Regions from separate parts of the Streptomyces sp. SID14515 genome, predicted to be linked through region 4. Evidence: riboswitches for the same ligand, from Rfam matches in the RefSeq annotation. Region 4 holds a riboswitch; each other region holds the start of a gene.
What was found. Region 4 has a riboswitch for cyclic di-AMP ahead of G3I54_RS18845 (transglycosylase family protein). Riboswitches for the same ligand answer to the same signal wherever they lie in the genome.
Positions count from the first base shown of each region.

Region 1: linked by a shared signal. The riboswitch ahead of G3I54_RS03305 (LysM peptidoglycan-binding domain-containing M23 family metallopeptidase) and the one ahead of G3I54_RS18845 (transglycosylase family protein) in region 4 are both predicted to bind cyclic di-AMP.
Region 2: linked by a shared signal. The riboswitch ahead of G3I54_RS08465 (C40 family peptidase) and the one ahead of G3I54_RS18845 (transglycosylase family protein) in region 4 are both predicted to bind cyclic di-AMP.
Region 3: linked by a shared signal. The riboswitch ahead of G3I54_RS11185 (M23 family metallopeptidase) and the one ahead of G3I54_RS18845 (transglycosylase family protein) in region 4 are both predicted to bind cyclic di-AMP.

Region 1 is NZ_JAAGMH010000019.1:29,417-34,023, forward strand. Features, by position in the region: gene G3I54_RS03295 (XRE family transcriptional regulator) at 1-423, shown strand, start outside; gene G3I54_RS38835 (DUF6126 family protein) at 488-661, shown strand; gene G3I54_RS03300 (tyrosine-protein phosphatase) at 681-1,493, opposite strand; cyclic di-AMP (ydaO/yuaA leader) riboswitch at 1,937-2,097, shown strand; gene G3I54_RS03305 (LysM peptidoglycan-binding domain-containing M23 family metallopeptidase) at 2,101-3,057, shown strand; gene G3I54_RS03310 (SGNH/GDSL hydrolase family protein) at 3,219-4,046, shown strand; gene G3I54_RS03315 (STM4011 family radical SAM protein) at 4,058-4,607, opposite strand, start outside.
Region 2 is NZ_JAAGMH010000043.1:22,513-27,119, forward strand. Features, by position in the region: gene G3I54_RS08455 (NlpC/P60 family protein) at 1-706, opposite strand, end outside; gene G3I54_RS08460 (hypothetical protein) at 910-1,263, shown strand; gene G3I54_RS08465 (C40 family peptidase) at 1,325-2,518, opposite strand; cyclic di-AMP (ydaO/yuaA leader) riboswitch at 2,517-2,682, opposite strand; gene pcrA (DNA helicase PcrA) at 2,940-4,607, shown strand, end outside.
Region 3 is NZ_JAAGMH010000059.1:46,877-51,483, forward strand. Features, by position in the region: gene G3I54_RS11175 (MerR family transcriptional regulator) at 1-658, shown strand, start outside; gene G3I54_RS11180 (PP2C family protein-serine/threonine phosphatase) at 796-2,019, shown strand; cyclic di-AMP (ydaO/yuaA leader) riboswitch at 2,230-2,382, shown strand; gene G3I54_RS11185 (M23 family metallopeptidase) at 2,394-3,428, shown strand; gene G3I54_RS11190 (aldo/keto reductase) at 3,715-4,607, shown strand, end outside.
Region 4 is NZ_JAAGMH010000086.1:15,945-20,551, forward strand. Features, by position in the region: gene G3I54_RS18835 (septum formation initiator family protein) at 1-159, opposite strand, end outside; gene eno (phosphopyruvate hydratase) at 253-1,533, opposite strand; gene G3I54_RS18845 (transglycosylase family protein) at 1,868-2,584, opposite strand; cyclic di-AMP (ydaO/yuaA leader) riboswitch at 2,590-2,772, opposite strand; gene G3I54_RS18850 (transglycosylase family protein) at 3,064-4,113, opposite strand; gene G3I54_RS18855 (cytochrome P450) at 4,290-4,607, opposite strand, start outside.

The sequences.
Region 1 (4,607 bases), on a different contig from region 4:
GCCCGTATCTACGGTACGACGGTCTCCGAGCTCCTCGGCGAGCAGCCGCCCGAACGGGACGCGATCGTCCGCGGCGGCGGCTTCGAGGGGGCGGAGGCGGACGGCTGGATGTACCGGCAGGCCGGCGGCTCCGGCCGCGCGATGCAGGCCCTGCGGGTACGTGTTCCGTACGGGGCCCAGGGCGACCTGGTCCGGGTCCATCCCGGCGAGGAGTGGCTGTACGTCATGGAGGGGCGGCTGCGGGTCGGGCTCGGCGACACCGTGCACGACCTCGAACCCGGCGACAGCGCCCACTTCGACTCGCTCACCCCGCACCGGATCGCGGCCGTCGACCGCGGCGGTGCTGAGCTGCTCTTCGTCCACACCCTGCTGCAGAGTCCCGCCGCCGAGCTCTGCCTCGGCAACGCCCTCCACGCGCGCTGACCGGCCGTCCCCGCCGGCTCCATCCTTCGCTCCACCGGCCGCGAGGCCGACAGAGAGGACCGTCATGTCCGATTCCGAACACTACGACCCGCTGGGCCCCGGACGTCGCGCGAACGAGGACCCGCAGGAGAAGCGGATGCCGCGCGGCGTCATCATCCGGCTCTTCGCCTATCTGGTGGCGGGCCATGTCATCGCGGCCTTCCTCTACCTGCTCTTCGTGGTGGCCGGGAGCAAGTGACGGCCCGCCGGCGGACGGGTCAGTCCTGGTCGAGCAGGCGCTCGCGCAGCCGCTCCCGGGTGTCGGCGGAGATCTTCAGCCCCTCGGCCAGGTAGCGGTCCGTCGTGCCCCAGTTCTCCTCGATGGTCGCGAAGGCCGCCGCGAGATAGGCGGGCCGCGCCCCGAAGAGCGGGTCCAGCAGCTCCATCACCTCGGGCGACATGCCCGCGTCGGACGCGTCGGAGCGCTTCACGTTGTAGCGGCGGTGGAGGTCGTTGGACTTGAGGTAGTCCTCCTCGATCGCCTCCACCTCCACGCCGACCGCCAGCAGGGCGACCGCGATCGAGAGGCCGGCCCGGTCCTTGCCCGCCGCGCAGTGCATCAGGGCCGGGACGCTGTCCTCGGCCAGCGCGTGCAGCACCCGGCTGTGCTCGGCGGTGCGGTCCTCGATCGTCGCGCGGTACATCCGGATCATGCGGTCGACGCCCTTGCCGTTGGCGAGGACCGAGCGCAGCTGCTCGATGTTCCCGTCGCCCACCAGCCGCCAGAACTCCGCGCCGTCGGCCGGGTCCGAGAGCGGAATGCTGACATTGCGGACACCGGGCAGCTCGATGTCGTAACCGTCGAGGCGGTGGTCGGCGGAGTGGCGGAAGTCGAAGACCGTGTGCAGTCCGAGCCCGCCGAGGAAGGCCGCGTCCTCGGCGGTGGCGTGCGCCAGGTGGCCGCTGCGGTAGAGCCGCCCGAAGGCGGTGCGCCGCCCGTCCGTGGTGGGGAGCCCGCCCACGTCGCGGAAGTTGCGGACTCCGGTCAGCACGGTCTCTGTCGGCGGGACCTGCGGCACCTGCTGCGTCACGGTGGCTCCTGGGATCTCTGGCGTCGGCGCGGCTCGCCGGCGAGGGCGCTCCCGTGACGATACGACATCGATTCGACAGAAAATCATCACGGTCGCCACCCCGTCGCGGGGTGCCGTCGAGGCCGGGCTGACCCGGCGTCAGGAGCACTCTCGGCGGCATGTCCGTATTGGTGTATTTCGCAGAACATGCCCCGCTAATGGGGGAGATGGGATTCCGGAGGTGAGCGGGATCATATCCGTGACGGACCGTGGCGAGCGCGCCCGGGGGTATTCCCGTTGCCCGTACGGAAATCCAAGATCCGTAATCCACGGAGTGTGACGGGAAATCCGGGGCGATATCGAATCGATGATTCCGGCGCGCAACCGATGGCTTGTTCCGCTCGTCCTGACCGGTTTACGGTCGCCGCAATCCGGACGGACCGCCTAATCCTGCCGCCGCCCGGAATTCGCACCCACCCACTCACGTGTGGCAGGAGCGGGGGAACCAGGTAAGCCGCCGATCCGGAGTGATCCGGACCGGCTCGGGGTGAAGTCGCCGCAACGCGACCGGGCATCTCCAGCCCGAACCCGACAGCTCACCTCGCAGGCGCCGGAGAGGAACTTCCCCATGCCCGCAAAGGGTAAGCACCGTCGTCCGAAGTCCGGCCCGATCTCCCGCGGCGTCCTCGTCGCGGGGACCGGCGGCGCCGCACTCGCCCTGCCGCTCATCGGCGCCACCGTCGCGAGCGCCGCCGACCAGGCCGCTCCGGCCGCGAAGCCCGCCGCCGCCTCGGTCGCCGCCGCGCACACCGCCCCGTCGGCCGCCCCCGCCGCGTCGAAGACCGCCCCGAAGACGTACTCCGTCGTCTCCGGCGACTACCTGTCGAAGATCGCGGCCGAGCACCAGCTCAAGGGCGGGTGGGAGAAGCTGTACCAGGACAACCGCTCCACCGTCGGCGAGAACCCCAGCCTGATCCACCCGGGCATGAAGCTGACCCTCGGCGCCAAGGGCTCCGCCCCGGCCGAGAAGTCCGCCGCTCCCGAGGCCGCCCCGAAGAAGGCCGCTCCGGCCCCGAAGGCCGCGCCGAAGGAAGCCCCGAAGGGCGACACCATCTCCGCCGACGACTCCGAGGGCTCCGGCGACTCCGCGCAGACCGGCTCCTCCGAGGCCACCGGCTCCGGCTGGTCGGCCCCGCTGGCCAGCGCCAACGTCACCACCCAGTACCGCGCTTCGGGCGCCAGCTGGTCCAGCGGCTACCACACCGGATCGGACTTCCAGGCCGCCTCCGGCACCCCCGTCCTGGCCATCGGCCCGGGCACCGTCGTCTCGGCCGGCAACAGCGGCTCGTACGGCAACGAGGTCGTCATCCAGCACGAGGACGGCATGTACTCCCAGTACGCCCACCAGTCCTCGCTGAACGTCTCCGTCGGCCAGACCGTCACCGGCGGCCAGCAGATCGGCCTCTCCGGCTCCACCGGCAACTCCACCGGCCCGCACCTGCACTTCGAGGTCCGCACCGGCCCGAGCTACGGCTCGGACGTCGACCCGATCGCGTACCTGCGTCAGCACGGCGTCTCCGTCTGACCGAGCGCGACGAGAAGTATCCGAGGGGCGGTGCGCGGCGGCGCACCGCCCCTCTCTTTATTCCGGCTTTACCAAAACCTGACCGGGTGGTCTATCTCACCACCCGTCAACCCCGTATTACGGTCGCGTAGGTCACATCGAACGATGCAGGATAAGTGCTTGTGGCAGACGATTCGAGAAACAACCAGCAGCACATCATCGGGTCGTACGCGGCGATTGGCGACAGTTTCACCGAGGGCGTCGGCGACCCCGGCCCCGACGGGACCTTCGTAGGCTGGGCGGACCGCTTCGCGGTCCTCCTCGCCGACCGGCTCCCGGCCCCCGACGCGGAGGCCGGCCCCGAGGACTCCCCGCACGGGGACTTCCGCTACGCCAATCTCGCCGTACGAGGACGTCTCCTCGACCAGATCGTCGAGGAGCAGATCCCCCGCGCCAAGGAGCTGGCCCCCGACCTGGTCAGCTTCTGCGCGGGCGGCAACGACATCATCCGGCCCGGCACCGACCCCGACGACCTCGCCGAGCGTTTCGAGCGGGCGGTCGCCGACCTGAGCAACGCCGTCGGCACGGTCATGGTCACCACCGGCTTCGACACCCGGGGCGTTCCGGTGCTGCGCCACATGCGCGGCAAGATCGCCACGTACAACGTCCATCTGCGGGCCATCGCCGACCGCTACCAGTGCCCCGTGCTGGACCTGTGGTCGCTGCGCTCGGTCCAGGACCGGCGCGCGTGGGACGCCGACCGGCTGCATCTGTCGCCCGAGGGCCACACCCGGGTTGCCCTGCGCGCCGCCCAGGTCCTCGGCCACGACGTGCCCGCCGACCCCGACCAGCCCTGGCCTCCGCAGGCCCAGCGCAGCCCCTTCGACGAGCGGCGCGACAACATCCAGTGGGCCCGCGAATACCTGGTGCCGTGGATCGGACGACGGCTGCGCGGCGAGTCCTCCGGCGACCACGTCGAGGCGAAGCGCCCCGACCTGCTGCCGCTGTAGCGGCCGGGAGCTCAGGGCTCCAGCAGGGGAAGCGCACGCCGGGACGGGTTCGGCACCACGAGCCCGTCCGGCGGCGTGCCCGCGCCCGGTGGGCGCCCCGCCGGTATCCGCTCCAGGACGCCGCCCGCGAACACGTCGTACAGCGGCAGCGTCTCCAGATGCACATAGCCGATGTGGCAGTCGCACACGGCGAGCGGACAGGCCCGCGGGCCGAGCGCCCGGCGGTAGCTGCCGTCGTAGAGATTGCCCAGCTCCGCCTTGACGAAGTGACAGCGCCGCACCGTGCCGTCGCCGTCCACCGAGATCACCGACTCGCCCGTCCGGCAGGGCAGCCCCGCCGAGCGGTGCGGATCACGGCTGTAGGGGAACAGCGGATCCAGCTCCGTCCACCGCGCCGCCTCCTCGTCGGTGTACGTATGGCCCTCGGCGGCGTTCACCCAGAGATAGACCTCCTCGGGCAGCGCCGCCCGCAGCCGCCGCGCCTCCTCCAGATGGGCGTCGAAGCCCACCACCCCCACGCTGTAGCGGATCCCCTTCGCCGACAGCTCCCGGCATTTACCC
Region 2 (4,607 bases), on a different contig from region 4:
GGGCGGTGGAGCGGTCGGCGTGGGCGGGGCCGCCCCCGTGCCGGGCGTCGGCGGAGCGTTCGTAGGCGGCGCGTTCGTCGGCGGTCAGGGTGTCCAGGAGCCTGCGGGCGTCGGCCAGCTTGGTGCGGATCGCGGTGCGGTGTTCGCGCAGCTCGGTGCGGCGGGCGGCGAGGCGTTCGGTCTCCTGGTCGGCGGTGGCCTTGACGCGGGTGATCTGGGAGACCTGCCGCTTGATGTTCCGCAGCAGGCCGCTCTGGCGGTCGCCCGCCCGGTCGAGGTAGGAGGCGCGCTGCAGATAGGCGTCGGGGTCGGAGGAGAGCGCCAGTTGCAGGGCCGGGTCGAGGGTGCCGCCGCGGTACTGCGCGGTGGCCAGCGAACCCAGGGCGTTCCGCGTGGTGTTGAGGCGGTCGGTGCGGCGGGCGGCCTCGTCGGTCAGGGCCTCGACCCTGCGGGTGGCGGCGGCCGCCTTCTCCTTCGCCCCGTTGTACTTCTCGGTGGCGACCTCGGCGTCGTGGTAGAGCCGGTCGACCTTCGCCTTGACCTGGTCGGCGGTGGGAGCCGGTTCGGCGGGGGCCGCGCCGGCCCCGCTGACCGAGACGGCGGTGGCGGCCCCGGCGAGCGCCAGGGTGGCGGCGGTGCGGGCAGCAGGGCCGGTGAACGGGCGCTGCTTGGGTTTTCGGTGAGCTGACCTGCGGTGCGCTGCCACGGGGGCGGCATCCTTCCTGTCGGCCGACCGCCGGGGGATACCGGCGGGTCCGTGAAGGACGCTAATCCGGGTGCGCGGAAAAGGGTCACCATGACAGCTATTGCCCTGATGTGACGTTTCGCCGATCGCTGATGATCGAAGCGATCAATGAAGGCTTGCCTCACTGAAAGGTAAAACTTTGGCCATGGCTAGGCTCCGGAGCCATGGACGTACTCATCAATGTCTTCGTCGCCCTGCACATCATCGGCATCGCCTCCCTGCTGGGCGGCTTCCTGACGCAGATGAAGGCCATGGGTGAGGGCACCGCCCGCTTCGGCCCGGCCATGCTCCACGGTGCGCTGACCATGCTCGTCACCGGCATCGCCCTCGTCGGCCTCAACCAGGCCGACGACCAGACCGTGAACAACGTCAAGATCGGCATCAAGCTGGCGCTGCTGGTCGTGATCCTCGCCCTGGTCTACGTCAAGCGGGACGACGAGACGGTCGACGAGGGCGCGTTCGGGGCGGTCGGCGGGCTGACGGTCGCCAACATCTTCATCGCCACCGTCTGGACCTGAGGCCGGACCACGGCCTTCCGGGGGCGGCCGCCGAAGAGCCGCCCCCCGGCCCGTACCCGTACTACGCCGGGCGGACGCTCCCGTAGATCGGCATGTAGTAGATCGACTCCTCGCGCACGTTCGCACCCGGCTTCGGGGCGTGGATCATCATGCCGTCGCCCTTGTAGATGCCGACATGGCTGATGTCGTCGTAGAAGAAGACCAGGTCCCCCGGCCGCAGGTCGGACGTGGCGACCCGGGTCCCGACCTTCACCTGATCCCAGGTGGTCCGCGGCAGGGTCACGCCCGCCTCCCGCCACGCCGCCTGCGTCAGCCCCGAGCAGTCGTACGAGGAGGGGCCCGACGCGCCCCAGACGTACGGCTTCCCGATCTGGGCGCGGGCGAAGTCCAGCACCTTCTCCGCCTTGGCGGCGTAACCGCTGCCCGTACCGGATCCGGAGCCCGAACCCGTGCCCGTACCGGAACCGGAGCCCGTGCCCGAACCGCCCGACTCCTTCGCGGCCTCCTCGCGGGCCTTCTCCTCCGCCTCGGCCTTCTCCTTCGCCTCGGCGGCCTGCCGGGCGGCCAGCTTCGCCGCCTTCTCCTTGGCCTCGGCCTCCTTCTTGCGCTCCAGCTCCGCCAGCCGCGCCTTCTCCTCGGCGGTCAGCCGGGACAGCAGCCCACGGGCCTCGGTGAGCTTGGTCTGCACGTCCTTCTTGCTGGAGGCGAGCGTGGCCTGCGTCTCGGTGAGGGTCTCCAGGCTCTTCACCGCCTCCGCGCGCTTCTTCGCCGCCGAGGCCTGCTGCGTACGGAAATCGGTGACGGCCTTCTGCTGCCGCTCCGTCGCCCGGTCCATCAGCCGGCTCTGGTCGAAGTACCCCTGCGGGTCGTCCGCCAGGAAGAACGTCGCCGTGGGCGCGATGCCGCCGCTGCGGTACTGCGCCGCCGCGTAGGAGCCCAGCGCCCGGCGCGCCTCGTTGATCTTCTCGGTCCGCTTCGCCACGTCGGAGAGCAGCGTGTCGACCTTCTTCTGCTGCGTGGCGGAGGCGGCCTTGGCCCGGTTGTACTCCTGGGTCGCGGTGCCCGCCTGCCGGTACAGGGCGTCGACCTTCTTCTGCACTTCCTCGATGGCGGGCTTCGGCTCCGCGGGCGCGGCCGTGGCGCTCTGCGTGGAGAGCAACGTCACGGAGGCCAGCGCGGCCGTCGTCAGCCCGACGGCGGGAGTGGTGGTGCGCACCTTCGTGCGCGGCTTGCGATGCGATGCCAAGACCGGCATCTCCTTCCGTGGACCGCCTACCGGGTTAGCTGTCGGGTTCGGACGGAACGGAAGGCTGTCCTACGGTCCGGATCGAGGTCACGGACCGATTCACCCCGGTTCTGCGTGTGGGTCCCCGGTTCCGAACTGCCTGGAGGGCAGGACGGATTCGGCAGAGGTGTCCGTTAGGCGCGGTTCGCCTCAGGGAGGTACGGATCACCTGACCGAGCACGCTAGCCAACCCGTGGCACCGCTGGGAAGCACGATGAGCGATATGCCCGATACATTTTCGTGACCTTTTCGGATCGAGGGCTCCGCACCCCCTCCGACCGGGCACTCCTTCACGGAACGTCGACGTCCGCTCTCCGTGCGTAGAGCCGAAACCGTCGCTTCCCGGCTTCGGCGGAAGGTTGTCAGTCCGGCCGCCTAGACTCAGTAGGCGATGAGCAGCCTCTTTGACGACAGTTTCCTGACCGGCCTCCAGCCCGCGGAGGACGGCCCCCCGCCGCCCCCCGAGGACCACGCGCCCGAAGCGGTGCCGGAGGGACTCTTCGAGGGCGTCTACGACGCGCCCCCGCCTCCCCGGGACGGGTACTACCGGGACGGTCACCCGCGCCCGGTGATCGACTCCGCCGCGCTGCTCGACGGGCTGAACACCGAGCAGCGCGCCGCCGTCGTGCACGCCGGATCCCCGCTGCTCATCGTCGCCGGGGCCGGCTCCGGCAAGACCCGGGTGCTCACCCACCGCATCGCCCATCTGCTGGCCGAGCGCGGCACGCACCCCGGGCAGATCCTCGCGATCACCTTCACCAACAAGGCCGCGGGCGAGATGAAGGAGCGCGTCGAGCAGCTGGTGGGCCCGCGCGCCAACGCCATGTGGGTCATGACCTTCCACAGCGCGTGCGTCCGCATCCTGCGCCGCGAGTCGAAGAAGCTCGGCTTCACCTCGTCGTTCTCGATCTACGACGCCGCCGACTCCAAGCGCCTGATGGCCCTGGTCTGCCGTGACCTCGACCTGGACCCCAAGCGCTATCCGCCGAAGTCCTTCACCGCCAAGGTCTCCAACCTCAAGAACGAGCTCATCGACGAGGAGACCTTCGCCGGACAGGCGGCGGACGGGTTCGAGAAGACCCTCGCCCAGGCGTACGCGCTCTACCAGGCCCGCCTGCGCGAGGCCAACGCCCTGGACTTCGACGACATCATCATGACGACGGTCCACCTCCTCCAGGCCTTCCCGGACGTCGCCGAGCACTACCGCCGCCGCTTCCGCCACGTCCTCGTCGACGAGTACCAGGACACCAACCACGCCCAGTACACGCTGGTCCGTGAGCTGGTCGGCCCGGCCGGGGAGAACGACGCGCCCGCCGAGCTGTGCGTGGTGGGCGACGCGGACCAGTCGATCTACGCCTTCCGGGGCGCGACCATCCGCAACATCCTCCAGTTCGAGGAGGACTACCCGAGCGCGACGACGATCCTGCTGGAGCAGAACTACCGCTCCACGCAGACGATCCTCTCCGCCGCCAACGCCGTCATCGAGCGCAACGAGAGCCGCCGCCCCAAGAACCTCTGGACCAACGCCGGCTCCGGCGCCCGCATCACCGGCTATGTCGCCGACACCGAGCACGACGAGGCGCAGTTCGTCGCCGACGAGATCGACCGGCTCACCGACGCGGGCGACGCCAAGGCGGGCGACGTCGCCGTCTTCTACCGGACCAACGCCCAGTCCCGTGTCTTCGAAGAGATCTTCATCCGCGTCGGCCTGCCCTACAAGGTCGTCGGCGGCGTGCGCTTCTACGAGCGCAAGGAGGTCCGGGACGTCCTGGCCTACCTCCGCGTCCTCGCCAACCCCGAGGACACCGTCCCGCTGCGCCGCATCCTCAACGTCCCCAAGCGCGGCATCGGCGACCGCGCCGAGGCCATGATCGACGCCCTGTCGACGCGCGAGAAGATCTCCTTCCCGCAGGCGCTGCGCCGCGTCGACGAGGCGTACGGCATGGCCGCCCGCTCCTCCAACGCCGTCAAGCGCTTCAACACGCTGATGGAGGAGCTGCGCACGATCGTCGAGTCCGGCGCCGGGCCCGCCGTCGTGCTGGAAGCCGTCCTGGAGCGC
Region 3 (4,607 bases), on a different contig from region 4:
GAGCCGGATCGGGAGCAACGGCTACCGCTACTACGACCAGGACGCCCTCGTCCGGCTGCAGCGCATCCTGCTGCTGCGGGAGCTCGGTCTGTCGCTGCCCGCCATCAAGGACGTACTCGCGGGGCAGCGGGACACGGCGACGGCGCTGCGGGCGCATCTGCGGCTGCTCGAACAGGAACAGGCGCGCATCGGGCGGCAGATCGCCTCGGTGCGGACCACTCTCCACAAGACCCAGGAGGGGATGGAACTCATGGCCGATGAAGTGTTCGACGGCTTCGACCACACCGCCCACGAGCAGGAGGTGACCGAGCGCTGGGGCCGGGACGCGTACGAGGAGGGCGACCGCTGGTGGCGTTCGCTCGGGGACGGGGAGAAGAAGGCGTTCCAGGACGAGCACGAGGCCATCGCGCGTGACTGGGGGCGGGTCAGGGAGGCCGGGCTGGCCGCCGACGGGGCCGAGGCGCAGGAACTCGCGCGGCGGCACTGCGCGTGGCTGTCGTCGGCCGAGGAGCCCAGCCGTTCGTACGTGATCGGGCTCGGTGAGATGTATGTCGCCGATCCCCGCTTCGGAAAGAACTACGATCGCTACGGGGACGGCACCGCCGCCTTCGTACGGGACGCACTGACGGTCTACGCGGAACACCGGCTCTCCGACTGACCACGGGCCGGGACTCCGTTCGCTTCCCCCTATTCGGCCGATGCGGAGTCGCCGCTCGGCGCGGCTCCGGGAAGCCTGGACGGGGCGCGGTACCGTCCGCAGCCGTGGGTGGACCGGGCAGGAGTGCACAGGTGGGGATGGCCGAGAGACGGCGCAGCGGCACGGCGGGGAGCATGGACGCCGTGGGCCGTGCGGTGTTCGGGTCCCCGGAGAGCAACGTGACGCCCGGCAGCCGGGGGTCACGCCGGTTCGTCCGGATGCTGCCCGCCCTGCTGATCGTCGGCGGGCTGCTGTTCGACTCGCTGGCCCCGCCCAACTTCACCGCCGTCCCGCTGTTCGTGGCGGCCCCGCTGATCGCCGCGCCGTTCTTCTCGCTGTCCCGGACGATCCGCACCGGCATCGCGGCGATCCTCTCCGTCATCGCGATGCGGCTCTCCGACGGGACGTCCACCCAGGTGGTCCCCGTCATCGAGATGATCACCGTGCTCACCGCCTCGGTGCTCGCCCTCGTCATCAACGGGGTCGTACGGCGCAGCAACGAGCAGCTGGCCTCGGCCCGGGTGATCGCCGAGACCGCCATGCGGGCCGTGCTGCCGACGCCGGCCGAGCGGATCGGCGGGCTCCAGGTGGCCGCGCGGTACGAGGCGGCACAGGCGGACGAGTTCGTGGGCGGCGACCTGTTCGCCGTCGCGGACACCCCGTACGGCGTACGCGTGGTGGTCGGCGACGTGCGCGGCAAGGGGCTGGGCGCCGTCGAGGCGGTGGCGGTGATCATCGGGGCGTTCCGGGAGGCCGCCGAGCAGGAGCTCTCGCTGGAGGGTGTGGCGCAGCGGCTGGAGCGGGCGCTGGCCCGGGAGGGGACGCGGCGGTACGGGCTGGACGCCATGGAGGGGTTCATCACCGCCGTACTGGCCGAGATCCCGCCCGGCGCGGCCTCGCTGCGCATCGTGAACCGCGGTCACCCGGAGCCGATCCTGCTGCACGCGGACGGCGCCCTGGAGGTGCTGGCGCCCTCGGTGCCCGCGCTGCCGCTGGGGATGGACCTGGGGGTGTGGCCGGACCGGGCCGACGAGTGGGAGATGCCCGCCGGGGCGACGCTGCTCGCCTTCACGGACGGTCTGTCGGAGGCCAGGGACGCGAACGGGGTCTTCTACGATCCGGCGGCCCGGCTGCGCGGCCGGATCTTCCCGGGCCCCGAGGAGCTGTTGTCGGCGCTGACCGACGACGTACGGCTGCACACCGGGGGGCGGACCACGGACGACATGGCGCTGATCGCGGTCGGCCGGCCGGCGGAGGGGCAGCCCGTGCGCCGGACGACGGTGAAGATCGTGGGCCGGGGCGATGACACGGTGCGTAACTGAAGGACACCGCTCCGCATAACATTTGACACAACGTCAGAAAAAGGAGTGTGGCTGAGTCGCGGTCAAGTCGCCCGATTCCGCCCGCTTGTGACCCGTACATCCCCACCGCGTCCGTTAATGATCAACAGGAACAGCTTGGAATCGGGCCCGGGTGTCTATTAACGTTCGATAACGCAGCGCGGTCGTCCCAGTCGTCGTCAGAGACGGCACCGCGCGCGAGCGCCGAATTCCGCAAGGGAACCGGGGAACCACCTACATGGGGTGAATCGGACGCCTGCGTCTCGTGAGAGACGGAGGGGCCCGTAGGAGACCTTCCTGCTCCGAACCCGTCAGCTAACCCGGTAGGCGAGAAGGAAGGAAAGGAGTGCGCCCACGTGGCGTCCAACAAGCCTGCCCCTGAGGTCCCGTCACCCTTCAGTGCCGACACCTTCGGTGACGCGGAGCGGTCCTGGGAGGAGTGGAATCCCACCGAGGAGTCCATCCGTCCCGTGCGCGGCAGGCACCGCGTAGCCAAGCAGCGTGGTCTGGCCCGTAGCTCCACCGTCCTCGGGGTCGGCGTCATAGCGGCCGTCGGTGCGGGCGGCATGGCCACCGCGCAGGACAAGGCGCCGGTCTCCATCTCTCTTCCCGATTCGATCGCGGACAACCTCCCCGACGCCAAGTCCCTTCCCGGCGTCGGGTCCTTCATGTCGGACGACGCCGAGCCCGCCCCGGTCGCCGCGGCCGCGCCGCTCACCACCGCCGGCCTCACCACCGCCGAGGCCGAGGAGGGCACCGCCGACGCGGGCGAGGCCCTGCGCGCCCGGATCCTCCAGCAGGCCGAGCAGCAGCAGGCCAGCGCCGACGCCGAGGCCAAGGCCGCCGCCGAGAAGGCCGCGGCCGAGAAGGCGGCGCAGGAGGCCAAGAAGCAGCAGGACCAGGCCGAGGCCGAGGCCGCCGCGAAGAAGAAGGCCGAGGAGGAAGCGGCCGCGAAGAAGAAGGAGGCCGAGCGTCTCGCGAAGCTCGCCGCCAGCTTCTCCCTGCCCACCTCCTCGTACACGATCACCTCGACCTACGGTCAGTCCGGCGCCCTGTGGTCCTCGGGCCAGCACACCGGTCTGGACTTCGCCGGGTCGGCCGGTACGCCGATCAAGGCCGTGCACGGCGGCACGATCACGTCGGCCGGCTGGGCCGGTTCGTACGGCTACCGCACGGTGCTCCAGCTCGATGACGGCACGGAGATCTGGTACGCGCACCAGTCCTCGATCGACGTCTCGGTCGGCCAGAAGGTCACCACCGGCGAGACCATCGGCCGCATGGGCGCCACCGGCAACGTGACCGGTGTCCACCTCCACATGGAGGTCCGCACGGCGGGCGGTTCGGCGATGGACCCGATGGCCTGGCTGAACAGCAAGGGCCTCTCGGTCTGAGACCCCGGCATTTCGGTCCGGGGCCCGGGCCGTCCGGTCCGCGTCCCCGGCCCTCCGGCTGACGACGTACGTCCCTTCGTCGCCACCCCGCCCCGAAACCCCGGCAGCCCTGACGCACACCCCCCCCCGACGTCAGGGCTGCCGGTCTGTCCGGGGGCGGCCGGGCCCGGTCGGGGCCCGCGCGGCGGTGACGTGCGCCCCCGTGGTGCGCCATCCGGTGGAACGCCACCCCGTGGAACACCATCCGGCGGAATACCTCCGCCGCCCCGGCCCGTTGAACCCTCACATGACTTCTGCGCGCACTCTCGGCACCTCCGACCTCCAGGTCTTCCCCCTCGCCCTCGGCGGCAACGTCTTCGGCTGGACGGCGGACGAGGAACAGTCCTTCGCCGTCCTGGACGCGTACGTCGCGGCCGGCGGCAACTTCATCGACACCGCCGACGCCTACTCCGCCTGGGTCGAGGGCAACCGGGGCGGCGAGTCGGAGACCGTCATCGGCAAGTGGCTCGCCTCCCGCGGTAACCGGTCCGACATCGTCGTCGCCACCAAGGCCGGCGCCCACCCCGACTTCCGGGGCCTTTCCGCCGGCGCCGTCAAGGGCGCGGCCGAGGCCTCGCTGCGCCGGCTCGGCACCGACCACATCGACCTCTACTACACGCACTTCGACGACGAGACCGTCCCGGTCGAGGAGATCATCACCGCCCTCGATCAGCTGGTGAAGGACGGCAAGGTGCGTCACATCGCCGCCTCCAACATCAGCCCCGAGCGGCTGCGGGCCTCCCTCGACTTCTCCGAGCGCGAGGGCCTCGCCCGGTACGTCGCGCTCCAGCCGCACTACAACCTGGTCTCCCGCGACACCTACGAGGGCGAGCTCCAGGACACCGCGGCCGCCGCCGGCCTCGCCGCCGTCCCGTACTACGCGCTCGCCTCCGGCTTCCTCACCGGCAAGTACCGCCCCGGTACGGCCGTGGAGAGCGCCCGGGCCGCGAAGGCGGGCGGCCACCTGGAGTCGGAGCAGGGCCGCAAGGTGCTGGCCGCGCTCGACCGGGTCGCCGGAGAGCGGAACGCCGAGATCGCGACGGTCGCCCTCGCCTGGCTCGCCGCCCGGCCGACCGTCGCCGCCCCGATCGCCTCCGCCCGTACGGTCGAACAGCTCCCCGCCCTCGTCGCGGTCGCCGA
Region 4 (4,607 bases):
GGAGCAGACCACCAGCGCCAGGAACGCGGCCCGGCCGGTGAGCCGGGAGCGGCGGGCCTGGCGGCGGTTCTGGGATCGGTACACGCGGGCCGCGGTCTGCTCGCCGAGCAGTCGCAGCCTGGTCGCGGTGGAGAACCGGTCGCGGTCCTTCCCGGCCATGTCTCCCGCCTCCCCATTACGCACGTCCGTCCCCGCACACGGTACGGGACCGGGTGCGGGGACGGACGGAGGCTACCGACTTGCGACTACGGGTCAGCCCTTGAAGCGCGGGAAGGCGGAGCGGCCCGCGTACACCGCGGCGTCGTCGAGGATCTCCTCGATGCGCAGCAGCTGGTTGTACTTGGCGACACGGTCCGAACGGGCCGGGGCGCCGGTCTTGATCTGGCCGCAGTTCACGGCGACGGCGAGGTCGGCGATGGTGACGTCCTCGGTCTCGCCGGAGCGGTGCGACATCATGCACTTGAAGCCGTTGCGCTGGGCCAGCTCGACGGCGTCCAGGGTCTCGGTCAGCGAACCGATCTGGTTGACCTTCACGAGCAGGGCGTTGGCGGAGCCCTCCTCAATGCCGCGGGCCAGGCGCTCGGGGTTGGTGACGAAGAGGTCGTCGCCGACGATCTGGACCTTGGAGCCGATGCGGTCGGTGATGACCTTCCAGCCGGCCCAGTCGTCCTCGTACAGCGGGTCCTCGATGGAGACCAGCGGGTACGCGGAGACGAGCTCCTCGTAGTACTCGGTCATCTCGGCGGCCGAGCGGGACTTGCCCTCGAACTCGTAGACGCCGTCCTTGTAGAACTCGGACGCGGCGACGTCGAGCGCGAGCGCCACGTCACGGCCCGGGACGTAGCCGGCCTCCGTGATGGCCTCGACGATGAGGTCCAGGGCGGCGCGGTTGGACTCCAGGTTCGGGGCGAAGCCGCCCTCGTCGCCGAGTCCGGTGGACAGGCCCTTGGTCTTGAGGACCTTCTTCAGCGTGTGGTAGATCTCCGCACCCCAGCGCAGGGCCTCGGAGAAGGACTCGGCGCCGATCGGCGCGATCATGAACTCCTGGATGTCCACGTTGGAGTCGGCGTGCGAGCCGCCGTTCAGGATGTTCATCATCGGAACGGGCAGCAGGTGCGCGTTCGGGCCGCCGAGGTAGCGGAAGAGCGGCAGGTCGGACGCCTCGGAGGCGGCGTGCGCGACGGCCAGCGAGACGCCGAGGATGGCGTTCGCGCCGAGCGAGGCCTTGTTCTCGGTGGCGTCCAGGTCGAACATCGCCTGGTCGATGAGGCGCTGCTCGGTGGCGTCGTACCCGACGAGCTCCGGGCCGATCTGCTCGATGACGGCGAGGACGGCCTTCTCGACGCCCTTGCCCTGGTAGCGGTTGGGGTCACCGTCGCGAAGCTCTACAGCCTCGAACGCACCGGTGGAGGCGCCGGACGGAACAGCAGCACGGCCCGTGCTGCCGTCGTCGAGGCCAACCTCGACCTCGACCGTGGGGTTGCCCCGGGAGTCGAGGATTTCCCTGGCTACGACGACGTCGATGGACGGCACGAGGCATCTCCTTCTGGGATCTGACACTGGTTGTGCAGGGTCACTGTGGCCTTGCGACCCGAGCCTATCCGGCCCGGCCGCGTCGGCCAGCCGACCGCCCGTCTCCTGGGACGAAAAAGGGCCCAAGGACCTGCATCACGGGACAAAACTCTAGAAATCTACTGGGCGGTAATAAGCGGTGGCGACAAGAGGTGAACGCAACCGCGCCCGCTCGGGCCCTCCACCCACGAAGAACCCGGCCCGGCGCGCTGGGGGGGAAGAGCGCGCCGGGCCGGGAAGCCGTGCGAGGGAGGGTGCCGCCGGACGCCCTCCCTCCGGGGAGGAGAGACGGCGTTTACTTCAGGTGGAGCTGCTGACCCGGGAAGATCAGGTCGGCGTCCTCGACGATGTCGTCGTTGAGCTTGAAGAGCTTGCTCCAGCCGCCCTTGACGTCTTCCGCCTGGGCGATGCTGCTCAGGGTGTCGCCGGCCTTGACCTTGTACTCGCCGTCACCCTTCTTGACCTTGTCGCCGGTCGGGGTGGTGACGGTCTTCTTGCTCTCGGCCTTCTTCTCGGCCTGCGGAGCGGGGCGCTGCTCGGAGCGCGTGGTGGGCTGCTCGGCCTGACGCTCGGGCTGCGCCTGCTCGGGCTTGCTCTCGGACTGGCCGGAGCCGGTGTTCACGCCCGGGTCCACACCGTCGTTGGTGAGGCCGCCTGCGCTGGCGCAGGCCCAGGCGCCCGGACCCTGCAGGTCGAGGAGCTTCTCGGCGGTGGCGATCTGCTGGTCCTTGGAGGCCAGGTCGGCGCGCGAGGCGTACTGCGTACCGCCGGCGGCGGCCCAGCTGGACTGCGAGAACTGCAGTCCGCCGTAGTAGCCGTTGCCGGTGTTGATGGACCAGTTGCCGCCGGACTCGCACTGGGCGACGGCGTCCCAGGTCTCGACGGAGGCGGCGGACGCGTTGGTCGCGCCCATCAGCGGGACGGCGACGGCGGCACCGGTGACACCCGCGAGGGTGGCGATACGGGTGGCCTTGGACGGGCGGCGGTGCTTGCCCTTGCTGTTCAGCAGCATGGAACGAATCTCCTCACCGACGCCTACGAGGTGAGCTGTCGGGTTCGGGCTGATGAGTTGCCCGGTCGCACGGTGCTGCTCGCGACTTCACCCCGAGCCGGTCCCGTACGTCCCCGTCGGTTCGACGAGGCGTCCGGACCCGGCGGCCTACCTGGGTCCCCCGCTCCTGCCTACGGCGCTTACGCGTCTGTTCCCTTCGACCGACGGCAGGATTCGGCGTGACGGTCGACGGGGCCCGCGGTGCGAGCGGCTCCGACCGTAAACACAGGCAACCCCGACATTCAAAGATGGACATAGGGGGCAATCGCCCCGAACTCCCCGCGACCGATGGGGCATTTCCGCAGGTCGGGGGCGATACGCGCGGACCGGCCGGGCGAGATGCGCCAGTTGAAGCAAAGAGACCCATGTCTCACTTCCGCAAAAGTGGACATAGGCCTCTGAACTGCCTGATTTTCCCGGGCGTTTTCGCCCGAATTGAATCAGTTGGCGGCAGGCACCTCGGCACCCTGATCCGCGCTCTGCTCCGCACCCTGCTCGGCGTCCTGACCCAGGCCCAGATCCAGGCTCTGGCCGGGCAGGATCAGATCCGGGTCGGAGCCCAGGAGGTCCTTGTTCGTCTCGTACAGGCCGGTCCAGCCGCCGGGAAGCTCCTGGGAGTCGGCGATGGCCCAGAGGTTGTCGCCGGGCTGCACCGTGTACGCGCCGGCGCTCGCCGCGCCGCCGTTCCGCCCGTCGCCGTCGCCACGCGAGGCGTGCCGGCCGGACTCACGGGGGCCGTCGCCCTGACCGGTCCCGGCCTCCTCGGGCGCGGGGGCGCCCCGGTGCTTGCCGCCCTTGCCGTTCTCGCCCGTCGAGGCGTCGGCGGTGCCGGAGGGGTCCGTGGCGTCGGGAGCGTCGGAGGACGGCGGGGCGGAGGGCGTCACCGAGGAATCGGGAGCGTCGCCGCCCTTCTCCGTACCACTACCACCCTCCTCGTCCGCCTTGTCGCCCTTGTCGGCCTTGCCACCCTTGTCGTTCTTCTCGCCCTTGCCGGATTCATCCGCTTCTTCGGTCGAACCCGCTTCGCCGGCCGGGTCGGCCGAGGGGTCCGCCGACGGATCGGCGGACGGGTCGGCGGACGGCGAGGTGCCCGGGTCGACGCCCGGCAGGCTGCCGTCCACCGCGAGACCGGAGATCACCGCACAGCTGGGCCACGCCTTCGGACCCTGGTCGTCCAGGACCTTCTCGGCGACGGAGATCTGCTGCGACCGGCTGGCGAGGTCGGCGCGGGGCGCGAACGCCGTGCCGCCGTACGCCGACCAGGTCTCCTGCGAGAACTGGAGCCCGCCGTAGTAGCCGTTGCCGAGATCGGCGCTCCACATGCCGCCACTCTCGCACTCCGCGACCCGGTCCCAGGTGGTGGCCTCGGCCGCGTGCGCGCCGCTCGCGCCGAGCAGCGGGATGGCGATGGCCGATCCCGTCACACCTGCGGCGACGACGATGGCGGGTGCCTGGCGAGGGCGGCGGTGTCTGCCGTTCGCGGAGCCCATGGGTATGCCTTCCGTGCGACTGACAAGCGAGTGACCTGAGCGCCGCGCAGCGGGATTTCGTGCCTGCGTCGGCGCACAAGTGACGCGTGAGCAACGTGCGACCGACGCGTCGAACCGTGAACCTAGCGGGACTCGAACGTGTGTCACAAGTCGATGCAGCGCAGATCACGTGAAAGTCACAGAGTTGACAGCGTGTCACTTTTTTCGGAACGGCTGCCCGGCTCGAACTCGACCGGAAGTGTGCGCAGTCCACGCATGATCAGTCCGCCGCGCCAACGCAAATCGGCAGGTTCTGCCGCAAGTCGCAGGTCAGGGAGGCGTCTCAACAGCGTGGCCAGCGCGGTCTGCCCCTCCAGCCTGGCCAGCGGCGCCCCCAGGCAGTAGTGGATGCCGTGCCCGTAACCGAGGTGCTGATTGTCACGCCGCGCAAGGTCCAGCGTGTCCGGATCCGCGAACCGCTCCGGGTCCCGGTCGGCCGCCGCCAGCACCACCAG